DNA from 2 places in the Rummeliibacillus sp. JY-2-4R genome. Region 1 is predicted to be linked to the other one. Evidence: riboswitches for the same ligand, from Rfam matches in the RefSeq annotation. Region 1 holds a riboswitch; the other holds the start of a gene.

Region 1 (16,590 bases):
AGAGGGAGACGTTGTTTCCTAGCATGAAAAAGAACTCAGTCATAATTTTGACTGAGTTCTTTTTATTTAAAACTTCGTTACAATTGTTGAGCTAATCCAAGCTTTCGTTGTAGTTCCTGGAATCATGATTTGGTACCAGGTCGTATCTTTTTCGTCTTTTGCTGTAACAATTTTACCTTTAGAGTCTGTTACTATTTTTAGGTATGCATCGTGGTTTAATACTTTTAGAACTTTAGAGCCTGTTGTTGTTGCTTTGTCGCGGACGTTGCAACCATCTCCATTGGTTACTAATAAATTATTAATATTTAGATAGTCGCTTCTTACCCATGCTTGATCGTTGCCGTTATAGCTAACTCGGAACCAACGCCCGATTAGTTTGCCATTTTTATCTTTGTAGTCTTTGATGTCACCGTTATGACCAAGAATCGTAATCTCTTTACCAATTGATAGAGAGCCGATTGTCTTTGAACTGCTATATGGCATTCCGTAGACTGGTGTTGTCAGTGTTGCTGTTGCGGTGATGCCTTTGTCAAATGTGTAGAACACACTTGGTTGTGGCTTGTCCGCTGGGATGATGTTGCTATATGTTGCTGTTACCGGTGCTGGATTTAGTGTGCTGACTGTTTTACCAGTATAGTATTTGCTGTCATATGGCTTCATTTCTTCCATTAGACGTGCGATGCTACGACCCCAATTTGTGTCGGTAGCGTATCTTACATTCATACCTGCGATGCTGACACCGTTGTTATATTGACCGCCATCTTTTAGGTAGTTGTAGTAAATACGATCAGCATAATATTCAAGACCTTCTTTTCCTGTTGGGAAGTAAAGGGCACATGTGAATGGTGCTGAATCATATGCTTGATAACCGAAGAAGTTATTTTTGTATTGTGAAATTGTTGAACTTCCCCAGCCTGTTTCCCAAATCGCATGAGCTAACATAAATTGAGCATTGATGCCGTATTCCTTTTGAACCTCAAGGAAAGTTGGAATCATTTTGTATAAATTGTTTGATGTAATGCTTGTACCTTTTTTCTTAATCAAATATGCTTCCATTTCACTTTGCGTAATATTGGATGTTTTTCTCAAATTCTCTACAAGATAGTCATTACCTGTTTGTTCAGGTGTAATCCAGACGGTTTTGCCTCCGATGCTGCCTTGGTAGAAGGTTTTGCCGTTAATGATTTCAATTCTATTTACTGTGATGGCTTTTGTTCGGTAGTTTGCTAGTGAGCTATAAACGACATTGTTTGTTGTGCCGTTTGAGATGTTATAAGCTGTACCGAAGCCTGTTAGGTATAGTTTTAGGTTTGCAGCTGTAGATGACGTGATGTCAGATAAGGTAATTTGATCCTTTTCTACCCACCCTATTTTGGTGCCATCTGTTCGGCTGATTTGGTAATAGGTTTTGTTATCTACAGTTGCTTGTTTATATACATAGAAGTTCTCTTTTGTATAGGTAGTGCCTGCATCGATTGTTTTGTTTAAATCGGTTAGGTCTTGATAGATCTTGGTTGTTGTGCTTTTTAGTGTGCCGACTTTAGTAATTGCTGTTGTTTCTGGTTGTTGAGCTGGTGGTTCTGGGTTTGTTGGTTCAGTCGGCTTTGTTGGTTCTTCTGGGACTGTTGGTTCTACTGGGTTTATTGGTTTTACTGGAGTTACGTTACTCACTTGTTTGGATGAAACCCAGATGGTTGTGTTATTTGCTGTTGTACCTTGATACCATGTTTCAGTGCCAGCTTTTGTTGCTGTTTTAATCGTGAATGCTTCATCTTTTTTCAGCGTTTTTAGCGTGATATTTTTCGTAGTACCCCATGGAATGTTGTAACCTGATCCTGTGCCGTTTAGTACTTGTTTTGCAGATGGCTTTTGAGCTGTTGCTCGGGCTACTGCTGTTACGTCTGTACTTTTAACCCATCCAATACCAGTTAGTTGATAGTAAGTGCTCGATCCAATTGTCACTTGCTTTGTAATGTAATAAGTCTTACCTACTTTAGTTGATGATGCTTGGGATTGTTTTGTCAGGTTGTTAATATCTGAATATACTTTGGCAGCTGCTGTTTTGATGCGACCTAGTTTATTTACTGTTATGGCTGGATTTTTGGTAGTAACTTGGTTCGATTTAAGCCAAATTGTTTGACCATTTAGCGTGCCACTATACCAGGTTTCATTCCCAACTTTTTCGATTGTTTTGGTTTTGAATAGCGCACCTTTATAAGCTGTTAGTGATGATAAAAGCACATTGCGTGAGCCACCCCACGGTCTTGTGTAGCCTTTGCCGGACCCAGTGATATATCTTGATGTCGTGTTTTTATTAATCGTATAGGCATTTGATGTAAGATCTTGTGCCTTAATCCAGCCGATTGCTGTCTTTGTTGTGCTTTTATAATTACTGATTTGGTAATACGTTACGTTTTTGTACTTCGCTGATTTGTTTATGTAATAAGTTAGTTGTAGTTTCGAAGTACCTGCTTTTGTTCCTTTGCTTGAATTGGGCGTTTTATATATTAAGGCTGTGCCAGATTTGATTTGGCCGAGTCTACTAGTATTTGTTGTTTTGACAGTATTTGATTGAGTCGTAGTTTGCGCCTCTGCTCTTAACGCTGGTAAAGCCATTGAAGCTGTTGTTGCCAGCATTGTCGCGGATAGAGCTGCTGCAGTTAGTCTTGCAACTGCCTTTTGCTGTGAAGACATGTGTATCCTTCCTTTCTATGAAAATAGTGGATTTTTATTAACTATAGCATGGATTGGAGTACAAAGGGTGGTGAATAGTGGCGAATTATTGGAATCTTAACAATTTGGGAGATTTGTAGGTGAAGAAGGGTTTTAAGGGGGCATTTGGTGGTAGATTAGGTATCTGGTACTATCATTTTATGATTGCTCTTGCTTGAGCGCGGCTTATGTTTTTGATGATATGGAGTTTTTGGCCGCGGATGATGGGTTTTGAGCATTTTAGGGTTGGGGTTTTGAACTTTTGGGGTTGAAATGGAGGGGGCTATTCGCTCTTTTTGGGATTCTATTCGCTCTTTCGGCTTGTCTATTCGCTCATTTCTCAGTTCTATTCGCTTTATACCCAATCCAATTCGCTATTTTCTAAGTTTTATCGTATTCTCAGCAATTTAAGTCTTCTGATCTCTCCTTTTCGGGGTTTGAGAGAGAAGGTTTGGGATTCGATCATTCTATTCGCCCTTTTTTGGATTCAATTCGATCTTCCGGCTTGTCTATTCGCTCATTTCTCAGTTCTATTCGCTACTTTCCCAATCCTATTCGCTATTTTCTAAATTTCATCGTATTCTCAGCAATTTAAGTCTTCTATTCTCTCCTTTTCGGGTTTTAGAGAGAAGGTTTGGGGAGTCTCTCATTCTATTCGCCCTTTTTTGGATTCAATTCGTTCTTCCGGCTTGTCCATTCGCTCATTCCTCGGTTCTATTCGCTACTTTCCCAACCCAATTCGCTATTTTCTAAATTTCATCGTATCCTCAGCAATTTAAGTCTTCTAATCTCTCCTTTTCGGGGTTTGGAGATTCGATCATTCTATTCGCTCTTTTTTGGATTCCATTCGCTCTTCCGGCTTGTCTATTCGCCCATTCCTCGGTTCTACTCGCTACTTTCCCAATCCAATTCGCTATTTTCTAAATTTCACCACATCCTCAGCAATTTAAGTCTTCCAAAACCCCCTTCCCCAAACACAAAAAGAGTGCCGATTAAATTACCGGCACTCTTTCTATATCAATCCCTAAGCATGCAGTTTTACATCTGCAGTTTCAGTTGATGGCATTTCTTTTATTTTTTTCTTTTTGAACATTTTATCCCATTTTCTTGTTGTATTGCCGACGATGTATTTACCGAATGGCAAGTATGATAGTAATTTTATGATGATCATACTTAAGATTAATGAGATGAAGAATAGTCCTAATACGCGTGTTGACGTATGGTTAAAATAGTTTGCAGTATATTGTGCGATGAATCTTTGGATTTGCCAGTGAAGCAAATAGATTCCGAATGAGTAATTGCTGATTAGGTTGACAATTTTAGATTGCGGAATATATTGTCCCCATGCTAGTACCATTAAGCTCATTGAAACGACTAATGGTAGTAAATCAACGCGTCGTGATGTGACTCCTTCTAGGCCTGTTTCAGACATTACGAATATATATAATACGGAAGCGATGACCATTAGAATGGTATGCCATTTGTAGATTTTTAATTTTTCCGCAACTACTGTATAATGCTTTCCTATTAAAAAGGCAATTGCGAAATAGGCAATCCATGTTGTGAATGATACCGTTAATCTATGCTCGTTATCTGACACAAATGGAATTTCTAGTCGAAGTACATTTAAACTAAGTTCCATAATCATAACGCTTAGTGGGATGAACCACAGCATTGAAAACTTAAATTTTGTTACAATATAATGCAATATATAGAATTGGATAATTATTAACACGAAGTATCCTTCAAAATCGCCTTCGATAATATTGTCTTTTAGCTTAGTCAATAAATCTGTTTTAGGATTTTGATAGAATGTTGCTAATGCATCGATAATCGCAAAGCAAAGAAAAGGTAAATAAATAAATTTAAATCTCTTTAGCCAAAATCCTTTTGGTAACCCATTTGGATATTTGTTGGCTAATATAATTTCTGAAAGCACTACAAATGTGGGTGTAGCGTAACAGAGGATTGCTCGAATCGTTTGGTAGTGGTCAATATCCGGATAACCATGCTTCCAACCGGTTTGCGTTGTACTATGCAACATGACGATTGATAAGCAGGCAACTACACGAAGTAAATTCCATTCTTTTATCAAAACATGAAAACTCCTTATTGGATGTAGTAGTGTGATTATGAATTTCTTTACGAATCTATCACTGATCCATACAGTGATTATTTAGATTCTATGAGAAACACTCATTCTCATCTTCACCATTCAATATGCGAACTGAAAATTAAAATTCGATTAAAATCAAACATCGATATTATATCATTTTATCGTATATTAATATATTAAGCGAGACCTAAATTGTATTATACTATTAATTTTTTGGTTTATTTAGGTAATTTATATAGGTACTATAGTCTATTATTTTCTTTTTAATGGTAAAGAAGTGGGGATTTAATTGTTTATGGACGTGGATTTCTTTTTAGTTGGTATGAATTTTAACTCAAAAACATTAAAAGGAGTGCCGATACCGGCACTCCTTTTATGATTCTGGCATAATTTGTTGCATGTTTTGTTTAATATCTTGTTCGCTCATTTCGCCTGTGATAATTTTTTCGATTTTGCCTTCTGGACTAATGAGTAGCGTTGTTGGCAATGGGTCGATGTTATAGGCTCTCATGACCGATTTGGTGTGATCGATTAGGACTGGGAAGGTTAAGCCTTTTCGGTCTATATATTTCTGTACTGACAGTTCGGGTTCAGCAACGTTGACTGCTAGAACTTCAATTCCTTTGTTTTTGTCTTGTTGATATTGTTTATCAATCAGTGGGAATTCTTTTTCGCATGGTTTACACCAGGTTCCCCAGAAGTTCAGGAAGACGCCTTGGCCTTTGTATTCGGATAGTTGGTGTTTTTGGCCGTTCATATCTATTAGCGCAAAGTCTGGTGCTTGGTCCCCTACTTTTATCATTTTAGCTGAGTCTTTTGTTGCCGTGTTATAGATGGTGAAAATAATGGCTGCGCATAATACAGCTAGAATGACTAGTCTGATGTAAAAGCGTTTTTTCTTATTTTTCACGGACCTCTTCTCCTTTCTTATTGCTTTTCAAAAGTATAATCATCGTGATGGTGATGATGATAAACGCGATAAGCGATAGGAATGGGATGGTGATGAAGCCTAGCCAATTGATGTATTGGCCTGAGCATGGAACGCCGCTTGTGCATGTTGCGAATTCGTGCATGGACGGAATTTTTTGCAATGCGTAGTGATAGCCGGCTGTAATCATTCCTATTATTGAAATAGGTAGGACATATCTGTAAATCTTTTGATCGTTATGATAAAAGGCGACTCCTAAGATAATAACGAGTGGATACATCATAATGCGTTGATACCAGCAAAAGTCGCACGGGATGAAGCCCATATATTCACTGAAGAATAGGCTTCCTCCCATGGCAATAATTGATGTAATCCATGCTAGTAATAGCGGTTTATTTAGCATTTGCTGCCTCTTCTACCATCTTGTTAAAATCATCCATTGTTTGGCCTTTGAATTCTTTGCCACCAATGTAGATAGCAGGTGTTGCTTGTACTTTTAGTTTGTTCGCCGTTTTCATATCTTGGTCAAATGCTTTTTGCGCCTTATTATCACTGAATGCTTTCACAACTTTTTCTGTTTCAGCATCGCTAGCCACTTGTTTTAAGACAGTTTTCAAAAAGTCTTCTGTCATTAAGTTTTCTTTACCGTCTTTTGTTGTTTGGTTGGCAAATAGTAAATCATGGAACTTCCAGAATTTTTCGTTGCCAAGTTGTTGATAAACAGTTTCTGCAAATAGTGCTGCAGTTTTTGAATCAGGTGCGATAAACGCATAGTTCATGAAGTATAGTTTTGCTTTTCCTGTTTCAATAAATTGTTGGTCTAGATATGGTACTACGCTTTTGTTAAACTCGCCGCAGTGAGGACATTTGTAATCGCCGAATTCCACGATTTCAACTGGTGCATCTTTGTCCCCTAAAAATGGTTGATTTGTGTAGTCAATTGCTGCGGATGATTTTCCTGATTTCCCACTTTGTCCATTAATCACAATAAGGGCAATCACACATACGGCGATAATGCCGATAATCCAAAATATTTTCTTAGACATGTTTAAACTCCTTTATAAACTACGTGATGTAGTGTAATTGGGTAAAAAATTTACGCAAGCGCGTAAATAAAAAAGGCACAGATTAAGCCAAAAATCGTAAATGATCTGAAGGCCATTTCAGTTGGTATCTTTATTTGAAATTCTTTCAAAGGGTTGAGCATATATTCAATTCTGTAATTGACTGACGTATCGGCAAACGATGCATAGATAAATGGCATCGGCTCTGCCTTCCCTGCTTTCAACATTTTCAACAATGCGCTGCCAATGTACATCGAAGTCGATTGTTTTTCAGTCGCTAAATTGTCTGCCATGATTTCTTGAATGATTCGATATTTTTGGTTGAACCATTTCAAAATCGGTATGTAGACAAAAGTCGATGCGCACAGCGATAGCAAAAATATTTTCAAAGGGTCATAGTTCTTTTGGTGATACATTTCATGATAGATTACAGCGTCTAGTTCGTCTTGATTTAATAGATTCATCAATCCTGTTGAGATAATCACTTTCGGTGAAATGAATCCCATCGTAATTGCGAGCGGCACTGGATATGAAATGACCATGATGTTTTTGGTACTGTAATGCTCGTTTAGTTTAAGCGATTGCGAAGTATCTTGATATTGCTGGAATTTCCTTTTCATTTTCATCGCGTGAAACAGTTGCGACGTGAATTTCCAAAATGTAAAGAGTAGCGTATAGACAACGAGTGCATCGAGTGCATATTCAAGCGATGACATGCCTATTGCTTTTAGCGTGCTGTGGCATACTTCAACAAGGTTGAATTTCATCTGCCAACCAGCAAAATAAGCTGCTACGTATAAAGCCATTTGAACAAAAATAGTTCCCGAAATTAAAAGCGACACGAATAACATAAAAGTAGATTGTCGTTTTTCCATAGGCTAGCGATCCTTTTTCAATTCTTTAATCTTCATCTCAAGTTTCGCAACAAGCTCATCATCCACATCTTCCAATGCATCAAGCATATGACTTACCACGACATTGCCGAACTCGTCCATGAGCTCGTTAGTCATTTCCTTGGACTGCGTATCCAAAAACTCGCATCTCGTCTGAACAGGCTTGTACATCGAGGATCTTCCTTCTGTTCTTTTTTGAAGAATCCCCTTCTCCACTAGTCGATTCATGACTGTCATCACCGTGTTGAAGTTCGTTGCCTTTTCTTTCTCAAGCGCGTGTTGGACATCCTTGATGGTCATCTCACAGTTGCTCCACAAAACGTCCATAATCTTCGCTTCCAGTGGACCAAAAAATCGATTCAATCCACTTTCATGCATTTTGAACTTACGAATATTCATGATTTGGACACCTCACTTCGTTACATTACCCATTGTAGTGTTAGATGGAGGGAGAGTCAATAGAATGGTAGTTTGAAATTGAGGAGATTTTTTGAGGTGGGGTTTTATTCATGTTTGAGAGCTGAGATTTCACGGTTTCTGGGCGATTATTTACATGAGATAAGCTAGTATACACGATATTAAGTGTCTGAAATCCTCACAGCTAATAGTTAAAAATAGAAAGTTAAACAACCTTGCCTCAACTAAGTAATTAGGGCAAGGTTGTTTGTGGCATTTCTTTGCTTTATTTCATATGAAAATTATTGATATATCTTACCACCAGATTGCTTAAATTGTTCAGCTTTTTCCTTCATACCTAATTCAATAGCTTCCTTCGTATCTAGTTCTTTTTCCTTTGCAAAATTACGAATATCTTGAGAGATTCTCATACTGCAAAATTTAGGTCCACACATAGAACAGAAATGTGCTGTTTTTGCACCTTCAGCAGGTAATGTTTCATCATGATATTCGATTGCACGTTCAGGGTCTAAAGATAAATTAAACTGATCTCTCCAACGGAATTCAAAACGAGCTTTTGATAAGGCATCATCTCTTTTTTGTGCTCCTGGATGTCCTTTTGCCAAATCAGCAGCATGTGCAGCAATTTTATATGTGACAACCCCTACACGAACATCATCTCTATTCGGTAAACCTAAATGTTCTTTTGGCGTTACATAACAAAGCATCGCTGTTCCATACCAACCAATCATTGCAGCTCCAATCGCAGATGTAATGTGATCATAACCAGGAGCGATATCCGTCGTAAGAGGTCCAAGTGTGTAGAATGGTGCTTCCTGACACACTTCCAATTGTTTATCCATATTTTCTTTAATAAGGTGCATCGGCACGTGCCCGGGCCCTTCAATCATCACCTGTACATCATGCTTCCAAGCAATTTTTGTTAGCTCTCCAAGAGTCTCTAATTCTGCAAACTGTGCTTCATCATTCGCATCTGCAATAGACCCAGGACGTAAACCATCCCCTAAAGAGAATGCAACATCATAGGATTTCATGATTTCACAGATTTCTTCAAAGTGTGTGTATAAAAAACTTTCTTTGTGATGGTATAGACACCATTGTGCCATGATAGACCCACCGCGAGATACAATACCTGTTACACGTTTAGCTGTTAGCGGGACATATCGCAAAAGAACACCAGCATGAATGGTGAAGTAATCAACACCTTGCTCTGCTTGTTCAATTAAGGTATCACGGTAAACCTCCCAGGTAAGATCTTCAGCAACACCATTTACTTTTTCGAGTGCCTGATAAATTGGGACAGTGCCAACAGGAACCGATGAATTACGGATAATCCACTCCCGTGTAGTGTGGATGTTTTTGCCGGTTGATAAATCCATAATATTATCAGCCCCCCAGCGTGTTGCCCAGGTCATTTTTTCAACCTCTTCTTCGATAGAAGATGAAACAGCAGAATTGCCAATATTCGCATTAATTTTCACATGAAAGTTTCGACCTATTATCATTGGTTCCGATTCTGGGTGGTTGATATTAGAAGGAATAATTGCTCGACCTTTTGCAACTTCATCCCTTACGAATTCAGGTTTCATATTTTCCCTAATTGCGATAAATTCCATTTCAGGCGTGATAATTCCTTTTCTTGCATAATGAAGTTGTGTAACATTTTTCCCTTTTTTAGCACGTAACGGTTTCCGCTTTAATCCTGGAAATACGTTATGAGTCGTGCGAGGATCGTTTTCATCTTTATAACCATTATCTTCTGGCTTGATTACACGACCATCATATTCCTCAACATCTCCTCGTTCTTGAATCCATGAACTTCGAATGGCAGGAAGACCTTTAGTAATGTCGACAGAATAATCAGGGTCTGTATAAGGTCCGCTAGTATCATACACACGTACTGGAGAATTTTCCTCTTCTCCAAACGCTCCGGTTGTCGGGCTTAACTCAATTTCACGCATTGGAACTTTAATGTCAGGTCTAGAGCCTGTTACATATACTTTTTTGCTCCCTGGAAAATTAGACATGATGGAAATACTTTGTTTGCTAGATGAAGAAGTTGACATTGACATAGTTAATCTCTCCTTTTTCGAATAGAAGGACGAGATATAGAACAAAACAAGTGGAGAGCTTATACAAGCTTATGAAGTATATAAAAAAGCCGGTGTCCAATAAATGGCTGGACCCGGCTAATATGTATACAGAAGTAGTATAACTAAAATGATGCTTCTAACTTCCCCACGCTGGTATGAACCAGATCAGGTCCCAAGAGTCAAGAAACTTCAACGTGTTTCTTTCTCAGCCCAACTTATTGGACTCCCCTAGTTATTTCTATTCAATTTTGGTTTTATTATACATTATACTTTATTGAATTAAAAGATAAATTTGAAAATAAGCGAAGTGGATGAGGCTGGGGAAAGATAAACATTAGAGTAACTTCTTCAAATTTTGTCGCCTTTCTTAAGATAAAGAAAGCGTCATTTTATTGTAAAGAAGAAGGAGAATCCAACTAAAGTTAATCAAACGTAAAACCTCCACTCAGAAGGTGGAGGTTTATTGTGGGAATTACGGATAAATTATTGTTCACTTAAGCTTGTTACAGATACGCTTTTTTTATTATTTGGATCATCTAGGAAATGGATTGTAGCTGTTCCATTATGTCGATCCACATGCTCAATGTAAATACCCTCTCCATTAAAGGTTACATTCGCCATAATTGGCGAAGAAGAAATTTCTTGTGCTCGTTGTGCGTCCATTGTAGCCACCTCCTTTTGACTTTAATAGTTATACTATTTGTTTCAAATAACTTAGATATACATGTTGTAATTGTCTACTTCCATGTGTAAGCTGATTTTCTCCATAACTATTAAACAATAGATTTTAATAAGAAAAAGATGCTTTAGTAAATAAATTAATGGCTGCTTTGAAAGGGTTGATCATTCGCCCACTATTACCTTTAGAACCTTTAATATCCGTTGCAGTCTATTCGGACCGAGATAATTAACTTCATAGAAATCTTTTAGTCAATTGAAGCGTGTTTTTGATAGTGCTCCATTACTTATTAGCATTGTAGATGGATTATTACCGATACTTAAAGTGATTATAATCAGAGCACCGATAAGAAATATAAGTAACTATACCAACGAGTAGCAAATTGAATAAAGTAAATGGATATCCCTTAAGTTAAAAAACGTTCTTTAGCTGTTTTTATTCCCATTTTTTGACGGTATTTGGCAACCGTACGGCGAGCTATCTCTATATTTTCCTGTCTAAGGATATTTGAAAGAGTTTGATCAGAGTAAGGATGAGTTCTATCCTCCATCGCAATAAGTTCTTTAATACGATTCTTTATCAATTGAATACTTTGGTCGAATCCTGTAGAATTTTTTAAACCTCTCATAAATAAATCTTTCATTTGGAATAAACCATGAGGAGTATCAATATATTTACCACGTATCGTTCGATAAACAGTAGATTCATGAAGTCCTACAACTTTTGAAATATCGGCCAACTTCAACGAACCCAGTGCTTTGATACCGTGTTCTAAAAATGTAGGCTGTGCTTCTAAAATTGCTAAACTTACTCGATATAGAGTAGCCGAACGCTTGTCTATACCGGTCTTTAACAAGAGTGCCTCGTTTCTCTTCATTTTGGATTCATCATCTAAATAATTCTCTTCCATCATTTCATCAATAATTAAACCGGAAGTAATAGAATCATTGACGGTTAATATAACTTCTCCATTGTAAAAACGAGCAGTTAAATCCGGCACAATATAATGACTTTCTTCATTAGAAAAATTATCTACTGGATATGGGTTTAACGATTTAATAAAGTCAATTGCATCACGAATTTCATCTGTACTACAATTATAAATTGTACAAAGTGCTTTCAAGTCTCCTGCTGCTACTTGCTCTAAATGGTGAATAACAATTGACTCGGTGTAAGGTGGAATACAGGAATAAGAGCGTAATTGTAATTGCAGACATTCAGATACGGACCGTGCACCGATGCCAGCCGGTTCAAAGCTTTGTAGTACCTTTAACACACTCGTAGCCTCATCAGATGTCAATTCAAATCTCGCCTGCATTTCCTCTAAAGAACATTTTAAGTAGCCACGATCAGTCAAGTTTTGTATTAAATAAAGCAAGCCTTGACGTTTCTTCCCTTTACATTCTTTTTCTAATAAAAGTTGGTCGCGTAAATACTCCTCCATGCCACCGCTAGAGGTAGCAATTGTATAAAAAGTATCTTTTGATGAACTTCCCCAAAATTTACGAGTGATAGTTTTATCTTCTTTCATTAAACGATATAATAATTTATTTTCATGTGATAGAAATGGATTTTCCTCTAGCATCTCCTCTACCAATTGTAGAACTTCCTGAGAGTTCATACCTAAAATAGCCAGTGATTGCTTTATTGTTGGTGTTAACGATAATTTTTGTGTTAATGCTAAATTCTGAGTTAAATGATAATTCATACGCACTTATCTCCTCTCGAACAGCATAATAAAGAACCTGCTTCACCATTTATGTAATATTACGAGTCGATTGATTTCCTACTATGCCTCTTACAAAGTTACACTATTAAAGATTTATCTCTAATTGATGTAATGCTATTTTTCTATATAAAGTACTTCGAGAAATACCTAATAACTTTGCAGCTTGGGTTAACGTACTAGATGCATTCAAAGCTTTTTGAATCGTTTCACGCTCTATTCTTTCTAGGTTAAATTTAGGATTTTGAACAGAGAATTCATATGATTTACACTCAGGTGGTAAATGATGCGAATCTATAACCGATTCTGAGCGATCCTTTGCTAATAAATAGGAACGTTCAATAACATTTCTAAGTTCACGTATATTTCCTGGCCAAGAATAAGCCGTTAAATGCGATAAAGCTTCTGCAGTAATATCATTCGGTTGGCTACTGTAGTAATGACTAAGCCCAGAGATGAACTCCCTAATTAATAAAGCTATATCCTCTTTCCTGTTTCGTAGTGCCGGCATCTGTATTGAAATTACATTTAACCGATAAAATAAATCGGCTCTAAATGTTCCTTGATACGCTATCTCTTCCTTCAAATTTTTATTTGTAGCTGCAATAATACGAACGTCTATTTTTCGTTCCTTGCTGTCCCCTAAGGATGTAACAGTCCTGTTTTCAAGGACACGTAACAACGAAACTTGCAAATCTAATGGCATATCCCCAACTTCATCTAAAAACAGTGTTCCCCCATTTGCTGCCTCAAACTTTCCTATCTTTCCTTTTTTAGATGCTCCTGTAAAAGCACCGTCCACATATCCAAATAATTCACTTGCAATTAATTCTCTTGGTATGGAAGCTGCATTAATTGTAATTAGTGGTCCTTTATTTCTTTTGCTTTTTTTATGAATTTCATTAGCAAGGATGTCTTTTCCTGTACCTGTTTCACCTAAAATTAGTACATTAGCATCTGAATTTGCTGCAGCTTCAGCTAGATATAACTGTTCTTTATAACTTGAGTTTAAAGTTGAAATTTCACCGAATTCCATTACACTTTCTACCTTTGGAATATTCAACTCATTTGTAATGGTAACTTTTCTAAAATTATTACTGTTATCCATACTCTCTATTTTAAATTCACAATTGATATAGGTCCGTCTTATTGTTTCAAATGATACAATCTGCTCTTTTTCATACGGGAATAGCGATTTCGCAACACCGTTCATATATATCACTTCATCACAATGATTAATCAAAAAAATGGGGTGTTTTGGGGATGAATTTAGATTGGAAAAAATATCAGTCCATTCTAACAAATTATAACCGGAATCTGCGTTACTATATTTCACGGATATTAATTCCTTAGAATCCCAAACAACTGCAAATTGACCATCTTTCTGAGCTTTTCCTATTTTTATTGAACGTGCAAAGTGATTGCTTCCTTTCTCTATATATAACAAACCAGACGGTGAAAAAAATTTACTTTCATAAAATTTAAAGTGAAGTGGCTCATCTTTATTTAATTTAGCTAACTTCTCTAAAATGAGCTTTGTTCCTATATAAGTATTAAACATAACGGAAGAAATAACTTGATCCTCTTCAAATGACTGTTTAAATTTGGCTACAAACCTATGATTTTCAGGAAAATCTATCGATTGAAAGTATCCTCCACAACTATAGTGTCCTTCAACATAAGCGCTCCCGATTTCCTTTATTTCACTTTCTTTAGTAGTTGCGCTAAAGATTGGTAACGTTGTTGCCGATAGACCTAATCGCTTAAAAATTCTATAAAAATGGATAAGACTGTCGCCTACTAGTGTTGAAAAAATAGCGTCCGATTGTTGCGAAATTGATTTACTAAATATTCCTTCAAAGTTTTCATGACCGAATGGGACATAATCTTCTCCAGTAATTTGACCACCTAAAAATTCCCAGTACCTTTTTAATTCCTTATTTGTAGCTTTAGGATAAATATAATCATTTCCTATTAGATGTAACTTCGGTCCAAAATTATTCATAATGTATCGTAGAGTAGGATATATTTGCTGATGCGTTACTTCACCGGCATAAAAAACATTAGGATGCAATTCTTGTCCCTCATATAAAGAAGGATATATTAAATAACAATCATTCTTCTCTAAAATCTCTAATAATGCTTTTCTACATGCAGATGTATATGTTCCAATAAATATTTTAACGTTATTCTCAATCAATTTTTCTACAGCATTGTAAGTTTTTTGAGGATCTGATTGAATATCACAAATTATAAATTCAACTAGTTTACTTTTTTCAGTAACAGATTGATTGTATTCCTGTAATGCAAACAATGCTGCTTGATACTGACCTCTTTCTGTTATCGAAGTTGTACCAGTCAAAGAAAATAATCCGCCTATTTTTATCATTTACTATCTCCCCCTTGTCCTAAAGTGAACCATTGTATCAAAATGATACATCTAATCATGATATGTAGAATTCAACGTTTTTTTGGAATTTTCAAATTAATTGTATCATAATGAGACAATTAATTTCTTAGTTTTCACTAGAAAATGGATAGTACCAACCTTGACGGGTTTGGCATGCTTTTTGCTTGTAAATATATGAACAGCAAGAAATACAAAAATTATTAATAAAAAAATTAAAGAGGAGTGTTCTTATGAGACATGGAGACATCAGTAGTTCTAAAGATACAGTTGGCGTAGCGGTAATCAATTATAAAATGCCACGTTTACACACAAAAGAAGAGGTACTTGAAAACTGTCATAATATTAGTGAAATGATTCAAGGCATCAAAACTGGTCTACCAGGGATGGATTTAATTGTTTTCCCTGAGTATAGTACTCAAGGGATTATGTATGACGAAGAAGAAATGTATGCAACAGCTTCTACAATCCCTGGTCCAGAAACTGAAATTTTTTCTGCCGCATGTAGAAAAGCGAATGTATGGGGCGTATTTTCAATTACTGGTGAACAACATGAAGATCATCCAAATAAAACACCTTATAATACATTAATTCTTATCAACAACCACGGTGAAATCGTTCAAAAATATAGAAAAATTTTACCATGGAATCCAATTGAACCATGGTACCCTGGTGATTCAACACATGTAGTAGAAGGCCCTAAAGGTATGAAAATTAGTTTAATCGTTTGTGATGATGGAAACTACCCAGAAATTTGGCGTGACTGTGCTATGAAGGGTGCAGAGTTAATTGTTCGTTGCCAAGGATATATGTATCCGGCTAAAGAGCAACAAATCATGGTTGCAAAAACAATGGCTTGGATGAACACATCTTATGTTGCAGTAGCAAATGCAACAGGTTTTGATGGCGTATATTCTTACTTCGGCCACTCTAGTATCGTTGGTTTCGATGGCGGAACATTAGGTGAATGTGGAACTGAAGAAAATGGGGTTCAGTACGCAGAATTATCGGTCTCTCAAATTCGAGATGCCCGTGCTAACTGGCAATCACAAAATCATTTATTTAAACTTTTACATCGCGGCTATACAGGTACAATTAAATCTGGTGATGGCGATAAAGGGGTAGCAGATTGTCCGTTTGATTTCTATCGTACATGGGTTATGGATGCCGAGCAGGCACGTGAAAATGTAGAGCAATTTACTCGCAAAACTGTAGGGACAGCAGAATGCCCAATTGAGGGGATTCCTTATGAAGAAAAGAAACTTGAAGCTGGCATTTAACACTAAGCAAGTAGTCATAGCTAAATAGTTGTGACTGCTTGCTTCTTTTTAAAGGAGGAAAACTATGCCATTTGTTAGCGACCGAATTCAGAGCATGAAAAATAATGAATTCAGTGAAAGTAAAGAAGCCCCAGTAATATCAATTGACGTAAAACACTCTACAAATTCTCAATTTAAATCTAGATTTACATTTGATGTTAACAATATTCAACAAACACTACAAAAGGAAATTATCGGACAAACCGATATCATTGATCAAGTAGTTAATATGCTGC
Region 2 (16,590 bases), 2.0 Mb from region 1:
GCCAAAGCAAAATGGGTATAAACCAAAGAATAAAAAGTACCATAACAGCAATTTTACTGATGTACAAGATCGCAATACTACAAATGATCCACGTAATAGCCCTGATAATTATAAAGAAGAGTTTGCAGCTGAATGGCGAGAAAAGGCTATCGCAGATATCAATAAACAATCGAATGATCGCAAAAGTAAATAATATGTAAAAAAAGTAGCTGGAGAAAAACAAACTTTTTTCTTCAGCTACTTTTAGTATAAAATCATGAAAGAAAAGCGGCAAAAAGGATTTACATCACATTTTACCGCCAAAACAAATAATTATTCTATTCTAAATTTTGTCGTGCTACTTGATTTGCTTGTTCTTTCTTCTCCTTCATAGTCTTCTCTTCGTCTTGCTTTTTGTCTTGTATTTGGTCATGCTTTTCCTCTATATTGACAAATTCTTCTCCATCTTCTGCAGTGTCAAAACGGCCATGTGATTTTGGTATATTAGTCTTTTCAGACATATAATTTCCTCCTTATCAGATTTTTGTTTCTTGTTTTTCATATACCACTTTATATAGACTCTTAAACATTAAAACTACTAAAAAATTCAATTTAATAGAAAGGTTAATTTGTTGACAAGAATAATTTGGTATTATACCTTTGTTTCGATAAGCGAAAATAATATTCTTAGAGTTTTGCATAAAAACATAACTAAATAAGATATTTATAAAGCAGTCTAAACTTTAAATATGGAGGGATAAATTAAATGGCAAATATCAATATACCACTTTCCGTATTGAATCTTGCCCCTATCCGTCAAGGACAAAATGCGAAACAAGCAATTGATTCAATGATTGACCTTGCACAGTCTGTAGAAAATATGGGGTATACTCGTTACTGGATTGCGGAACATCATAATTCTTCAACTTTAGTAAGTTCGGCTACATCTATATTAATTAAACATACATTAGAACATACCAATCATATCCGTGTTGGGTCAGGTGGTATTATGTTACCAAATCATTCGCCATTAGTTGTAGCAGAACAATTCGGTACAATGGCAACTATTTATCCTAATCGTCTTGACCTTGGCCTTGGCCGTGCTCCTGGTACAGATATGTTCACTGCAAGTGCGCTTAGACGATCAAAAAACGATTCGGTCTATACATTTCCTGATGATGTAAGTTCACTACTTACCTACTTTGGTCCAGCCGAACAACAAAGTTATGTGAAGGCTTATCCAGGCGTTGGAACAAATATCCCAATTTATATTCTAGGTTCTTCTACCGACTCCGCATACTTAGCAGCAAATTTAGGGTTACCTTATGTATTTGCTTCCCATTTTGCATCGCAACAAATGGAAGTGGCAATATCAATCTATCGTCAAAACTTCAAACCATCTCAATATCTGGACAGTCCATATATGATGGTTTGCTTAAATGTGATTGCAGCCGAAACAAATGAAGAGGCTGCAAAATTATCAACAACAATGGAACAATTTTTCCTTAATATAATAAGACGGACTAATACTCCTTTACAACCACCTGTAGATGATATCAATGAAATTTGTAATGCTGCGGAAAAAGAAATGCTTAACTCAAGATCAAGTATTACATTTTTAGGAGATAAAGAATCAGTACGGAATCAGCTGACAGAATTCCAAGAAAAATACGATGTTCAGGAAATCATGGTTGTCTCGTATATTTATGATATAGAAAAACAAAAACGCTCCTATGAAATATTGAAGGAAATTATTAATGAAGATTAATCCTTAATATATGCAATTAAAAGACAAAACAGGCTCAAGTTATTTTCCTTGAGCCTGTTTTATTAAAATCTAGAAATTCAAAATTATTATGCGTTTACTACCAATTCTTGTTCGAATGCTTTTGCCCCAGCTTTTGCAACGGCAACATCATTTGGAACTGAGCTACCACTGACACCAATTGCACCCACTACTTTACCGTCTTGTACCAATGGAATACCACCGCCGAAGACAACTACTTTACCATTATTTGTAGTGTTGATGCCATAAAGTTCTGCTCCAGGAATTGTTGCAGCTTCTAAAAGTTCTGTTTCAAGTTTGAAAGCAACAGCTGTCCATGCTTTTCCTTGTGCAATGTCAACACTACCGATCCATGCATCATCCATGCGATGCACTGCAACTAAATTGCCTCCTTCATCTACGATTGAAATGACCATTTTTAAATCACGTGCTACCGCTTCGCTTTCTGCAGCAGCAATCAACTTTTTTGCTAATTCTAAATTCATATTATCTACCTCTTTTTTATGTATTAGTTACCCTATCCACCTAAATTAAATGAATATATGGAACTTTTTTAATTTTAACATAAATAATTAACTGAAAATGTAAAAATTTCTTACTTTACAAAAAAGCAATACACAAGACTTCAATAAATAACCAATAATGCAATATACAAATTGAATTTTCAAAGGCTATGTTGATGTACTAACTGTTACTGAAGGGTTCAACACATTATCGAAAAAATTAAAACTCAGCTAATCTTCTCTTAAGAAGGGTGCTGAGTTTTTAATTATTATTAATATGAAATTTAAAAAAACTCTTGCATTTCCTGAAATTCCATTTTTTTATATCATCAGAAATCTAAATTTTCCCACACTGCAGCTATCCCTTGGCCACCACCAATACAAACTGCACTCACACCATATTTTTCCTTTCTACGTCTTAATTCATATAATAATGTTAGTGATATTCTAACGTCACTGGCAGCTAAGGGATGTCCAAGTGCAACTGCACCACCATTCACATTCCATTTTTCTAAATCAAATCCTAATTCCTTTTGACAAGCCAAATATTTTGAATCGCAGGAACTGATCCGGTGCACATATATTTTAGCTCTACACCGACAATTCCCCATGATTTCAGGCGAGCAATAGGTTTTAGATTGTTTTCTTTTGTATAATCACCGGAAGTAACAATCATTGCACCTGTCCCATCAACCATACCGCTTGACTTACCAATTCAAAAAGCTGTGAAGAATAATATACTTCCATCACAGCTTCTATTTCTATTCCCTATTTAAAGCTATCTCTCCAAGCCTTTTCTGCGGCCTTATCCGCAATTTCTTTTTCCTTTATTTGAATTTCTCGTTGTCGACGGTAATTCTTTTCTTCTAGATGCTCAAGTTCTTCCTTACCAGCAAATTCCATGCTGATTTCAGCTTCGCTCATATTCTTTCTTGTATTTTCAATCATATTTTGGATTGGTGCTGCACTATTAGATTGTTTATTTTTTGGTTTTTTCATTTTAAGAGTCCTCCTGCGATGTTTTCATTACTGTATTAGTTTGTTAAGGATTGCACACTTTATACAATAAAGAAAAAGTAAAAAGCTGTGGCACAAAATTTTGGATATTCATCCTTTTGCCACAGCCTTTAACTAAATTATTGTTGTCCTCGTTTTCGTGCTTCTGCTTCATCATGCATTTCTGCAATAAATGCATCAAGTGCTTGATTTCTACGTTCATTTTTTTCTTTAATTTTTTGAGCTTCTTCAGGTCCTGCAAATTCCATACTAAATTCCGCTTCTTTTATATTCTTCTTCGTATTTTTAGCCATTTGTTTTAAACGCTCCACATTGTTAGAACGGTCATCTGGGTTTGGTGTATGTTGATTCATTATAAAAAACCTCCAAAAAATGATTTTTTGAATTACTACGTTAGTTTGTTTAATTTTGTTTACATTATTCAATTATCCGTAGTGGAAAATAATAAGAGAAATACAGTACTTTTTCTCCATTTATCTAAGTGCTAATTATTAAAGAATAAATCTTTTACATATTGAGCACATTAATTTCTGGGAGGTGATTAACCATGCCAAAACGTAGTGGATATAATCAAAAAAACAAAACACATAAAAGCAATGATTTTGCAAACCAAAATAATACGAACAACCAAAACCAAAATTCAAATGAAGAATTTGGTGCTGAATTCGAGGCTAACAACCAAAATAATTCAAGCTACAAGAATCTAGAGTCACATAATAAAAATAAATGACTTGTTGATTGCTAAGCCTTAATACATTATGTATTAGGGCTTTATTTTTGTTCCGTAGAGATGTTGAAATCTCTTCCAACAACAATCTATTAAGGTAACAAACTTTCAGATATAAAAACCCTTGCATAAAATAAATTACATGATAAGCTATTAATGGAAACTAAATAGCACCACTAGGGGTGTCCCGATGAGGACTGAGACTGAACAATCGTTCTAAACCCTTTGAACCTGATCTAGTTTATACTAGCGGAGGGAAGTGAGACATGTTTAATGAATTTATTATACATACCCCACTGACTTTGTTAGTGGGGATTTTTTTATTTTCAAAATTGAATAACAACAACCTACTAGGGGCGCCATTAGGCTGAGATTGTACCCTTTGAACCTGAACTAGACAATTCTAGCGTAGGAAAGTAGTTTCACAGATATTGTTATCTGAGTAATTCTTTTGAAACTGCTTTCTTTAATAGAAAGCAGTTTTTTTAAGTCATTAAAAAAAGAAAGGAGTAACAAAATGACACTTATTCTCAAAGATGTCTCCTACAGTTTCACAAACGAACAAAAACAAAAAAACAAAGTAATCTCAAATCTAAATCTGGAAGTACAAAACGGTGAATTTGTCTCGATCATCGGTAAAAGTGGAACTGGAAAAAGTACAATCTTACGACTTATCGCAGGCCTCCTAGTTCCTTCTGAAGGACAAATTCAAATTGATCAAAAGTACATAACACTTGGCGATGTCGGTTATATGCCACAGAAGGATCTACTACTCCCTTGGCGTACAATCCTAGATAACATCCTAATCGCGTCCGAAATTCAAAAAGACCTGAACATTTCAAAAGATGAAGCGAGAACTTGGTTAAAACGAGTTGGATTATCAGAATACGAAAATGCTCTACCAAAACAACTATCCGGTGGAATGAAACAACGAGCATCATTTCTAAGAGCATTATTAACTGGAAAAAATATCCTATTATTAGATGAACCATTTGGTGCACTAGATAGTATAACGAAAAAAGAAATGCAAACATGGCTTTTATCGATTTGGCAAGATTTAAAGAAAACAATATGTTTTATTACGCATGATTTGGAAGAAGCGATTTATTTAAGCGATCGCATCATACTCCTTCATCCTAATTTTCAAATAGAAGAGATTTCTGTTGATTTGCCGAGACCTCGCGCTGCGAAAATGTTACATTCTCAAAAAATAATTGAATTACGACAAGAATTGGAGTTAAAGATTGCCAATGAAACAGATTAAGAACTTTCTACAAACCTATAGTTTATTTATCATTGTTTCTATTATTCTACTAGCGATTGTTGAATTGCTTGTACGTTTGACAATCGTCCCAAGCTTTATCATTCCTGCACCAACTGGGGTACTAAGAATGATAATAGACAATTGGCAACCGCTAATTTTTGAACATTTAAGTGCTACTATGCTGGAGTTTATCATTGGGTTTTTAATAGCCGTTATAGGTGGTGTAATACTTGCAGTTAGCATGTTCTTTTCAAAAACTATTGAAAAAATTGTATATCCTGCGGTTGTCATCTCGCAAATGATTCCGATTATTGCCATTTCCCCTATTTTTGTTTTGTGGTTTGGGTATTCCATCTGGAGTAAAGTTGCTGTCACAGTCCTTATTTGTTTCTTCCCAATTGTCGTAGGTACTTATGATGGACTGAAGTCATGTAATCAGGAGTATATCGAGTTATTACGTTCAATGGGGGCTACTCGTTTTCAAGTTTTTCAAAAGCTACATATTCCAATGGCACTACCTTCTTTTTTTTCTGGATTTAAGATGGCCATTGTTTTTGCACTTGTTGGGGCAACCATTGGAGAATGGCTAGGAGCAAGTCAAGGCTTAGGATATTATAGCCGAAGAATGTCTGGAAATTTAAACTCGGAAGGGGTCTTTGCTGCGATCACACTCTTAACTATCGTAGGCATTTTACTATTTGCACTAGCCACTTGGTTTGAAAAAAGAATCACCAATAAAGTGAACCTTCACTAATGTAAGATTTTCTTCATCCCGTGAAATACAAATCTAATAGAAATAGGAGCATTCCAAAATGAAAAAATGGATTACATATTCTTTATTACTATCACTACTCGTCCTCATGGCAGGATGTAGTGGAAAAACTCAATCAAAATCGACTGATGAAAATGGGAAAAAATTAGACAATATCAGCATCATGCTCGACTGGTACCCAAATGCTGTACATTCTGCCATCTATGCAGCACAAGAAAAAGGCTATTTTAAGGACCAAGGCCTAAATGTCAAAATCGAAATGCCCGCTGATACCAATGATCCTATTAAACTTGCTGCAACTGGGAAAGTCGATTTAGCTATTAGTTATCAAAATCAAACAATTTTATCAAAATCAGAAGGAATTCCAGTCGTTTCTGTGGCTGTTTTAGTTAGACATTCACTAGACCAACTCATGATGAAAAAATCAGCAGGAATCAAATCACCTAAGGATTTAGAAGGGAAAAACGTTGGTTATTCATCAAGCGAATTAAGCGAAGCTACTGTCAAAACAATGGTTGAAGCAGACGGTGGGGATTTTAGCAAAGTCAAAATGACTGATGTCGGTTGGGATTTAATTTCATCAGTTGCGACAGACCATGTAGATGCGATTACAGGTGGCTATATTAACCATGAATATGTTCTTTTAAATAAAGAAGGTTATGATATGATGACCATCAAAAACAGTGACTATGGCGTACCTGATAATTATGAACTAATTCTAGTAACAGGTGAAAAAACTTTACATGAAAAGAAAGATGCAATTAAGCGATTCTGGACTGCTGTAACAAAAGGCCAAGAATACGTAAAACAAAATCCAAAAGAAGGATTACAAGTTTTACTAGATCATGAAAATGATAGTTTTCCTTTAGATAAAGAAGTTGAAACAAAAAGTTTACAAATCCTTCTACCTCTCATGGAAGAAAAAGGAGTACCTTTTGGCTATCAAGACCAAGAAGCTTGGAAAAAAGCATCTGATTGGCTTTATCAAAGAGGGGTTATTAAAAAACAAGTTAAACCTAGTGAAGTAATTGATAATATCGTATCAAAATAATTTCAGAGGGGCTTGGTCTAAATGAAAAATATGAATAAAACAAGAAAACTTACCTACACTGCCATTATTGCTGCTATCACAACTATCTCTAGTAGTATGGTATATATTCCATTAGGATTTGTTAAAGTCTTTCCAATCCAACACTTTGCCAATATTTTATCAGCTGTTCTTCTTGGACCTTGGTACGCAGTGTTGCAAGCTTTTATGTCCTCATCTTTACGCATAATGCTGGGGACAGGAACTGTGTTTGCGTATCCTGGTAGTATGATTGGAGCATGTTTGTCTGCGATACTCTATACAAAAACAAAGAGACTAGCGTTTGCAGGTCTAGGTGAAATCTTTGGAACTGGCATCCTAGGCGCTATGGCCACTTATCCGATTGCCATTTTATTTTTAGGCAAAGCATCTACATTATTTGGCCTCGTCCCCGCTTTTGCCATTAGTTCGTTTACTGGTGCCTTAATGGGCTATGGATTATTGAAAGTATTACAAAAAAATAATGCTTTTTCTCATATAGTTAACTAATATTTAAAATCAATCTCCTAAAGATTATGGTTTTCAAGTATAGGTAAAATGGTAGAGTTTTTGACCTCTCTTAAAGCCAAACTAGTTTGGATACGCGTTATGCCAAGCTTGTTGAGTTTTCGGATAAAGCTTTCTAATTCCTTTCTACCTCTATTGACCACCTTTAGGAGATAATCATGTTCTCCTGTTAAACAATGGCATTCTAGAATTTCAGGGATGGATGAAAGCTCCGTCTCCAATATTTCTAACTGCTCAGCTTGATGAATCGTTGTACTAATGAAAATGAAAGTTAATAACTCAAATCCTAGTTTTTCTTGATTTAAGATTGTAACCTGCTGCTGTATGTAGCCTTCTTTTTCTAATCGTTTAATCCGCGCATGAATTGCTGGAGGGGACAAATTTACTTGTTTAGCTATCTCCGCATAACTTATACTCGCATCCTTTTGCAAGCTATTTAAGATTTGAATATCCAACTCATCAAGAATTTTATTTGTTACTGACTCCACTCTTTTTCCTCCCTCTTTCTATTCTTCAAAAAACCACATAAATAAATGTAAATTATTAAATGAAATGTATCGAAAACCTTATTTCGCTTAACATTATTTCAAATTATTTTTATTATACAAAATATTATTTATTATGTAAGCGGAAAGAGCTAAAATAATTAACAAGAATATAAGTAAGGGGTAATGATAATGAACAATACTTTTACATTTAGAAATGCAATGATTGAAGATTTACCGGAGATTGTTAATATTTACAATTCCACTATTGCAAGTAGAATGGTAACCGCTGATACAGATCCTGTTTCAATTGATGATCGAATGGAATGGTTCCATCAACATACCCCATCCAAAAGACCCTTATTCGTTGTAGAAGATCAAGGTGAAATTTGTGGCTGGATTAGCTTCCAATCTTTCTACGGTAGACCTGCTTATGATTCAACAGCAGAATTAAGTATCTATTTGCATGAAGATTATAGAGGAAGAGGTCTTGGAAAAACTACTTTGAAATATGCCATTGATGCATGTAAAGGGTTAAAAATCAATCGCTTGTTAGGTTTCATCTTTGCACATAATGAACCAAGTCTTCGCTTATTTGCAAGCTTCCAATTTGAAAAGTGGGCACATTTACCAGAAGTAGCTGAATTGGACGGAGTGAAAAGAGATTTAATAATTATGGGTAAAAAAATTGATTAATCCCCTTCATCTAACTTAAATAAAATTACTCGGACAACTTTTCAATTTATAGCCTCCTTCATACTATAATCATTATCCTTTTGTGAAATGACATCTTATGTATAAGGAGACAGCAGCCGATGAAATATGTTCATTTTTTTGAAAATAGAACAAATGTCTTAAGTCAGATTTTAGAAAGTGTTCCCTCAGTTGATACACCGGTGAAAATTAAGGGGCGAAAAGGGAAAGTTGTAGAAGTCAATATAATTGGTGAAAACATTTTTCATGTTAAAGTGGTATTTGAAATAGTTAAGAAAAAAATACCGGTATTTAAAGATGACCGAAATAAGAAAAGAAGATAAATATTATATAAAAAAGTGACGAGATCTGGATGATCTCGTCACTTTTTTATTACAATTTCACAAGAATTCTTCCGCGAGCTTGTCCTTTTAGTAAAGTTGATAGAACTTCTGGTAGTTGTTGTAGTGAAACTTCTTGTAAAACAAATTCTTCTAAGTTTGCAGGTTTAAAATCAGTTGCTAAACGATTCCACGTTTCCACCCTTTTTTCCATTGGGCAGTAAACTGAATCAATTCCTAGTAAGTTGACTCCTCTTAAGATAAACGGGAAAATGGTTGTCGGTACTTTATTGCCTGCAGTTAAACCCGTAGTCGCTACAGAACCGCCATATTGTATTTGACTAATCACAGATGCAAGCACTTCACCACCTACAGGATCTACAGCTGCTGCCCATTTTTGTTTACCTAGTGCTTTAATTTTACCATTATAAACGTCTTCTCTTGAAACTACACTTTGTGCACCTAATTTTTTTAGGTATTCGTTTTCTGAAGTTTTTCCTGTACTTCCTTCAACTTGATAACCTAATGTGGATAGAATTGATACTGCAAAGCTCCCTACGCCACCCGTTGCACCAGTAACTAGAACTGGACCTAAATCATTTGTTATTTGGTTATCCTCTAAGCGTTGAACGGATAATGCTGCAGTAAAACCAGCTGTACCGATAATCATTGCTTCTCTCATCGTAAGGCCTTCTGGAAGCGGCACAATCCATTTTGCAGGAATCCGAGCGTATTCACTATAACCCCCGAAATGTGATACACCAATCTCATAGCTAGTAGCAATAACCTCATCCCCTTCAACAAAACGAGGATCATCTGATGAAACGACTACACCTGCTAAGTCAATTCCGGGAACAAATGGGTAGTGGCTAACAATATTGCCATCAGGAATCGTTGCAAGACTATCTTTATAATTGACGCCGGAATACTGAACGCGAATCAACACCTCTCCCTCAGGTAAATCTTGGAGTGAAAGCTGTTGAACCCCTACTGAAAATTGATCGTTCTTTTTATCTACAACTAGTGCATCAAACTTTTTATTCATGATATAACTCCCTTCACATTTGTATAAGATTTCATTATTAACTCAATCATAACAATAAAAATTTGACCGGTCAATATAATTTTGACCGGTCAGAATAAAATAGTACTAAATATGTGCCCGATTTTGTGTATAATATTAATTATAATGGACGGTGAGTTTAATGAATAATAATAAGGCTGAAAAACGGCGCGAACAAATTTTAAGAGCTGCCTTTCAAGCTGTTTCAGATAAAGGTTTCCATAATGTTACCCTGCAAGATATCGCAAATTATGCAGAAGTAAGCAAAGGTGTTACAAGCTACTATTTTCAAAATAAAGAAGATGTTTTTTACCATTTGCTCAAATGGGTAACTGAAAAAATTTATAAAAAAGAGAATGAGGCAATTAGTCAAGAGAACAATGCAGTAGATCAACTACGGGCCTATGTAAATGCGGCTTTTTCGAATCCAGGTGAGAATCGCAAATTTTACCGAGTTTACCTTGAATTTCTCGCTCAAGCGAATAACAACGAACAATTTCGTGAAACTAATATCCAATTTTATGAAAATTGTTGGTCAATCGGAAGACAAATTATTAAGAAGGGTCAAGAAGAAGGCAAATTTGCAGATATGGATATAGACCAAGCTACTTATTCAATTCGCGCTTTTATCGATGGCTCTCTTATTCAATGGTTGATGCGAAACGATGATGGTCTTCATTCATACTATCGGGATACTTGTTTTAAAACCATCTATCGTTTCTTAACAAATAAGGCTTTTTAGAACAGCTAGAAAAGAGATTGGATATACACAATCTCTTTTCCCCTTTTACAATGTCAAAACGCTGACGCTGTCCAACTCTTCAAAAATTGTTTTGCTTTATTTCTACCAATTTCCATTAAATTCTCTTTCATTTCTTGAGTTAATTCAAATTGAGTTGCATTATAATTCTCAACTGGTATGAAAATTATATGTTTTTCATGTTTTCTTGAAATATACCGCTCATCATGAGCATTTTGCATCGTACTAAAAAGTGCTTCAAACAAGTTGAGACCATTCTCAATTTTATGTGGCTTCATTTGCTCTTGTGGATGACTTAGCTTCAATCCAATGACTGGACGTGGTCTAATTCCATATTCGATATCATATAACCAAATCGGAAAATTACTTAATACGCCTCCATCTACTACAATGGATTCTCCTTCAGCCACACTTAACTTCACTGGTTGAAAGAAAAAAGGTACACCACAACTCATTCGTAGCGCCTTTGAGACTAAAAACCCCCCCGGTTCTATTCCATAATTAATTAAATCATCAGGCAAAACCAACATTTTCCCATTTGTTAAATCCGATGCAATCAACTTTAAAGAGCCTTCTGGTAAATCCTCAAACGTATAAATATCTTTATCTGAAAGCTTTTCATAAAACCATTTTTCTAATGCTTTTCCTTGATAAATTCCCATACGGAAATAAAGATTAATCCATCTCATAAAAGGCATCGAAAAAAACGTCTTTGGAGGATCTAGAAAAGTAGCAACATCTAATTCATCTAGCATCTTTTCAATTTCATGTGCAGTATAACCTGCAGCTAGAAAACAAGCTAATATTGCACCGGCACTCGTACCAGCTACACGTTCAAAATATATATCATTTTCCTCTAATACTTGAAGAGCTCCTACTAATGCAAATCCTTTGATTCCTCCACCAGAAAACACCCCATCGACAAGCATTGTATCCCCTCCTCAACAGTCCCTATTTACACTGTAAGAAAAAACAAGAAAAAATAGAACAATGTCGAACGAAATTAAGAAGATTCCCCATACCATTTCGTTGTTTTATATTCGTGGGCTACTTAAAAATTCCTTCTTTTAGGAAATTTGCGGTAGGTTAAAGATGAGTAAAAAACCAATAGTAATAAGCAGAATAGTTTTGGGATTTTTTCATATGGATATGTATTATCCTTAGATACCTGTCATAATAATTCAAAATGAGCACAAAGTTTAAACAATTAACGAAATAATCCATAACAAAAGACAGGTCCAAAGTAGGATAATAATTATTCCAGCAATCCAGTTTTTCTTTTTAGTCTTTTCTGAATGAGCAACAATTTCGCGACATTCCAAGAGCACATCTTTTGGAATCAATTTCATTACTAATACAATACCTAATGGAATCAAAATGATATCATCCAGATACCCTAAGACAGGTATAAAATCAGGGATTAAATCAATTGGGCTAAAAGCATAAGCAACCACTACAATAGCTAGCATTTTAATATAAAGTGGAGTTTTGGGATGTTTATATGCTTCCACTAAAACAAAAAGATCTTGTTTAATTTTCCTAGCTTTTATCTTTAGTTTTTCAACAACACTTATCATTCGTTCTACTCCAGTCTATGAAATATGTTAAATTCAAAAGGTATACTCTTGTCAAAATGAGTATACCTTTTTTAGTTCATATTCTATATCATTTTCAAGAAATCTGTGCTTCAACAGATGTTTAGAACTATTCTTTCACTTTCATCATTCGCAATCCATTCAATGCGACAATTAAAGTAGCACCCATGTCAGACATAATGGCAATCCATAATGTTAACCAACCTGGGATTACTAAAATTAGCGCAGCAAGTTTAATAAGTATAGCAAACGTAATATTTGCTTTAATGGTATTTAATGCACTACGACTTAGCTTTATGGTAAACGGTAGTTTCCGAAGATCATCTGCCATTAAGGCAACATCTGCTGTTTCAAGAGCTGTATCCGTTCCAGCACCCCCCATTGCAATACCAACATTCGATGCTGCCAGTGCAGGTGCGTCATTTACACCATCACCTATCATCGCAACTTTACCAAATTCTTTTCGTAAGTCTTTAATAATATTTAATTTTTCTTCTGGCATTAACTCTGCTCGTATTTCAGATATGCCTACTTTTTGACCAATTGCTCTTGCAGTACCGATGTTATCGCCCGTAAGCATAACCGTTTTCTTAACACCCATTTCATGCAATTTCGAAATAACTTCTTCACTTGATTCTCTCACGATATCAGCTATTGCAAGTACTGCAATAATTTTTTCTTTTGTACCAAAGAACATAACTGTTTTACATTCAGATTGAAGCTTACGCATATGTGTAAGGATATGTTCAGACATATCAACATGTAATTCTTCAAATAATTTAGGACTTCCAATCAAGTATTCTAGTTGATTTATCAATCCTTTTACACCTTTTCCTGTAATTGAAGAAAAGTTTTCTACATTGATTGACTTATATGAAATGTGTAATCCTTCTACCTTTTGTAAAATAGCTGAAGCAAGAGGATGTTGTGAACGATTTTCAAGAGCAGCAATTAAAGCTATTACTTCATTCTCATTAACATTTGGCTCAAATACTTCAAAATCTGTTACAACAGGAACTCCTTTTGTTAAAGTACCTGTCTTATCAAAAGCAATAGCTTTTAAAGCTCTCATTTCTTCAAGATAATTACCGCCCTTAATAAGAACACCTTTTTTAGCAGCATTCCCTATAGCAGAAACAATGGTAATAGGTGTTGAAATAACAAGAGCACACGGACATCCAACGACTAAAATAGACAATCCTTGGTACAACCAAGTTGAAAAGTTAGCTCCAAAGAATAATGGTGGAATGATTACGACGAATAAGGCAATCATCATAATAATTGGCGTATAATATTTTGCAAATTTATCTATGAATGCCTGTGATGGTGCTCGTTCTCCTTGAGCTTCCTCTACCAGATGTATTATCTTAGAAATTGTTGTATCTTCTACATACTTTGTGACCTTCACTTCTAATACTCCAGCTTCGTTTAATGTCCCAGCAAAGACTTCATCCTCTATCGTTTTCATTACAGGAACAGATTCTCCTGTGATTGCTGCTTGATTAACAGATGAATTTCCTTTAACGACAACACCATCCATAGCAATCTTTTGTCCGGGTTTGACAATCATAATATCCCCAATTTTAATCTGTTCAACAGGCACTGTTAATTCATGACCATTGCGCAGAACAATTGCCTCTCTTGGTGCGATATTCATCAAAGAACGAATAGACTTTCGCGCTTTCTCCATCGAAAACCGTTCAAGTGCTTCACTGATGGCAAAAAGTATGACAACAACAGCAGCTTCTGACCATTGCCCAATAATTGCTGCTCCAATTACAGCTACAGTCATTAATGTTTTCATATCAAAGTCAAATCGAGTTAAATTTTGAAGTCCCACTTTAAAGAGTGAGAAACCCCCAATTACAATTGACACCAAAAATAATAAAATTGTAATCCAATTCTGTTCACCATTTACAAAATGTGAAATATAACCTAGTACAATCAGTAATGATGCATATAAGAGTGTACTATGTTTAATATAAAATGGAACTTTCTTTTCTTTCGACTTTTCTATTACTTTAGGTGTTGCATGGAATGGCTGTTCTACCGTTACTTTTAAGTTTTCGAATGCTCCTGCTTTTTCTAATTCCTTTACAGTTGCCCTTCCGACAACAGAAATTTTTGAAGCACCAAAATTCACTTTGGCATCTTCAACATTTGGTAACTCTTTAACATTTCGTTCAAACTTTCCTGCACAATTAGCGCAGGAGAACCCTTCTACACGATACGTTTGTTTCTCATTCTGAGGTTCATCCAATGGATTCACCCTCTTTATATTGTGAAAACGCTACATCGATTAAATTTTTAAAATATTTATTTTGAATGGTGTAATAAACTAATTTGCCTTCTTTCCGATATTCAGCTAATCCTAAATTTCGCAATAAGCGTAAATGATGAGAAGCGGTAGCAGTGGTAGACCCAATAATATTCGCCACATCGCATACGCAAAATTCGTTTTCAACAGTTAACGCATATGCAATTTTCACCCTAGTGTCATCAGAAAGCGCCTTAAAAATTTTTGAGACTTCTGTTGAGTTTTGTTTATCCAATTGCTCTTTTACATGGTTCACCTTTTCATCATGTATACACGTTACTTCACAAATTTCTTTCAACAAAATCCCCCCAAACATTTTAATATTCAAATGATTGTTTGATTATTAATATTATTGTATGCACTGATGATTAAATAATCAAACGAATATTTGAATAAAATCACTAAAATATTTAGATTTTTATTGAAATTAAATTTAAGGGATAATGCTAAACAAAAAATGAGTACTACTAATCAAGTTGTGAGTTATGCTAAGCTCTTCCTGAGTAATTCTAATCGTGCTGCGAGTTGGGCTTATCAAGCTACAATCCAAATATAAAAAGAGGTTCACTTATTGTTCTTACTCAATAAGTAAACCTCTTTCAACACAACTGTCCTTATTTCACATGCAACTCAGCCAATACAATTTCAGGTCGATTATTTATCCGGAATGTTGCCCCGCTATTTCCAAGACCTCGGCTGATTATTTGTGTCATACCGCCTATTTGTTCCACCCCATCAATATGTGCAGGGAATAAATTAAATTGATGATCAATTAGGCCACCAAGACCTGGGATTCGAATTTGACCACCATGTGCATGGCCATTAAATGTTACGTCAACACCAGTCTGTTCATATTCTTTATAATACTCTGGTCGATGTGCAAGCAAGATTTGAAATTCCGATGGATTGGTATTCTTCTTCGCTATTTTCAACATCTCTTCTGTTGTTTTACCACTAAGTGGATCATCAATCCCGATTAACTGAATCGTTGCCCCATTCTTTGTGAAATTTTCAAAGCTGTTTGATAAAACATGGACACCAAGCTCTGACAATCTTGACTTAATGTGATCGATATCATTAATCGATACCTCATGATTGCCAGTGATGTAATACACGGGGGCAATTTTTACAAAGCCTCTTACTGCATCTAGACTTCGTTCCAAATCATAATTGTAGCGATCAACCAAATCACCAGTTATCAAAATGATATCCGGTTTCTGTTCATTCACTTTTTTAATAAGATATGCTTGCCTGTCACCGAATCTGGCATGATGTAAATCTGAAATTTGAACAATTCGTAAACCATCCATTTTCTTCGGAAGCTTTTTAACGACAATCGTATATTTTGTTAATTGTAACCATTGTTGATTTATAACTAGAAAGCCCATAAAAGCTCCAAAAGCCATCAATATTTTAATGAATTTTTTCATTTAGAATCATCCTTACTTCTAGCCCATTAATGATTAAAGACGAACTTTTCCGTGAAATGTTTCTTCCACAAGATTTCAATTTCGTTCAGAAGAATTTTTTATAGAATAACACATCATGAATTAAATAGAGAATTAAATAAAATTGAAAAAGTTCCCCTTGAGGGAACTTTTTCAATTTTATTTGTTTTTATTTTGATAACCGTGATTGACTTTCTTTTACATTTAAAATATTGATTGCATACAATATTACACCAAGAACAACCA

What was found. Region 1 has a riboswitch for thiamine pyrophosphate ahead of thiC (phosphomethylpyrimidine synthase ThiC). Riboswitches for the same ligand answer to the same signal wherever they lie in the genome.
Region 2: another riboswitch for thiamine pyrophosphate. It lies ahead of ACWV26_RS12410 (ABC transporter ATP-binding protein); the one in region 1 lies ahead of thiC (phosphomethylpyrimidine synthase ThiC).

Annotation. Positions count from the first base shown of each region.
Region 1 covers NZ_CM132623.1:470,236-486,825, reverse strand. The annotation lists gene ACWV26_RS02350 (DUF2935 domain-containing protein) at 1-22, shown strand, start outside; gene ACWV26_RS02345 (GW dipeptide domain-containing protein) at 67-2,694, opposite strand; gene ACWV26_RS02340 (acyltransferase family protein) at 3,737-4,807, opposite strand; gene resA (thiol-disulfide oxidoreductase ResA) at 5,202-5,738, opposite strand; gene ACWV26_RS02330 (disulfide oxidoreductase) at 5,728-6,159, opposite strand; gene ACWV26_RS02325 (DsbA family protein) at 6,149-6,802, opposite strand; gene ACWV26_RS02320 (M56 family metallopeptidase) at 6,853-7,695, opposite strand; gene ACWV26_RS02315 (BlaI/MecI/CopY family transcriptional regulator) at 7,699-8,112, opposite strand; gene thiC (phosphomethylpyrimidine synthase ThiC) at 8,412-10,196, opposite strand; TPP riboswitch at 10,349-10,463, opposite strand; gene ACWV26_RS02305 (small acid-soluble spore protein H) at 10,707-10,886, opposite strand; gene rpoN (RNA polymerase factor sigma-54) at 11,309-12,610, opposite strand; gene ACWV26_RS02295 (transporter substrate-binding protein) at 12,717-15,017, opposite strand; gene ACWV26_RS02290 (aliphatic amidase) at 15,269-16,315, shown strand; gene ACWV26_RS02285 (AAA family ATPase) at 16,380-16,590, shown strand, end outside.
Region 2 covers NZ_CM132623.1:2,535,907-2,552,496, forward strand. The annotation lists gene ACWV26_RS12370 (hypothetical protein) at 1-193, shown strand, start outside; gene ACWV26_RS12375 (hypothetical protein) at 318-500, opposite strand; gene ACWV26_RS12380 (LLM class flavin-dependent oxidoreductase) at 746-1,747, shown strand; gene ACWV26_RS12385 (GlcG/HbpS family heme-binding protein) at 1,834-2,250, opposite strand; partial or broken gene ACWV26_RS12390 (acetyl-CoA C-acyltransferase) at 2,598-2,980, opposite strand; gene ACWV26_RS12395 (spore protein Tlp) at 3,037-3,267, opposite strand; gene tlp (small acid-soluble spore protein Tlp) at 3,405-3,638, opposite strand; gene ACWV26_RS12405 (hypothetical protein) at 3,833-4,015, shown strand; TPP riboswitch at 4,181-4,287, shown strand; TPP riboswitch at 4,355-4,444, shown strand; gene ACWV26_RS12410 (ABC transporter ATP-binding protein) at 4,530-5,276, shown strand; gene ACWV26_RS12415 (ABC transporter permease) at 5,263-6,030, shown strand; gene ACWV26_RS12420 (ABC transporter substrate-binding protein) at 6,089-7,099, shown strand; gene thiW (energy coupling factor transporter S component ThiW) at 7,130-7,624, shown strand; gene ACWV26_RS12430 (Lrp/AsnC family transcriptional regulator) at 7,642-8,130, opposite strand; gene ACWV26_RS12435 (N-acetyltransferase family protein) at 8,320-8,823, shown strand; gene ACWV26_RS12440 (hypothetical protein) at 8,943-9,164, shown strand; gene ACWV26_RS12445 (NADPH:quinone oxidoreductase family protein) at 9,214-10,206, opposite strand; gene ACWV26_RS12450 (TetR/AcrR family transcriptional regulator) at 10,367-10,966, shown strand; gene ACWV26_RS12455 (patatin-like phospholipase family protein) at 11,020-11,913, opposite strand; gene ACWV26_RS12460 (YkvA family protein) at 12,184-12,561, opposite strand; gene ACWV26_RS12465 (heavy metal translocating P-type ATPase) at 12,689-14,848, opposite strand; gene ACWV26_RS12470 (ArsR/SmtB family transcription factor) at 14,832-15,197, opposite strand; gene ACWV26_RS12475 (metallophosphoesterase) at 15,511-16,326, opposite strand; gene ACWV26_RS12480 (cytochrome-c oxidase) at 16,514-16,590, opposite strand, start outside.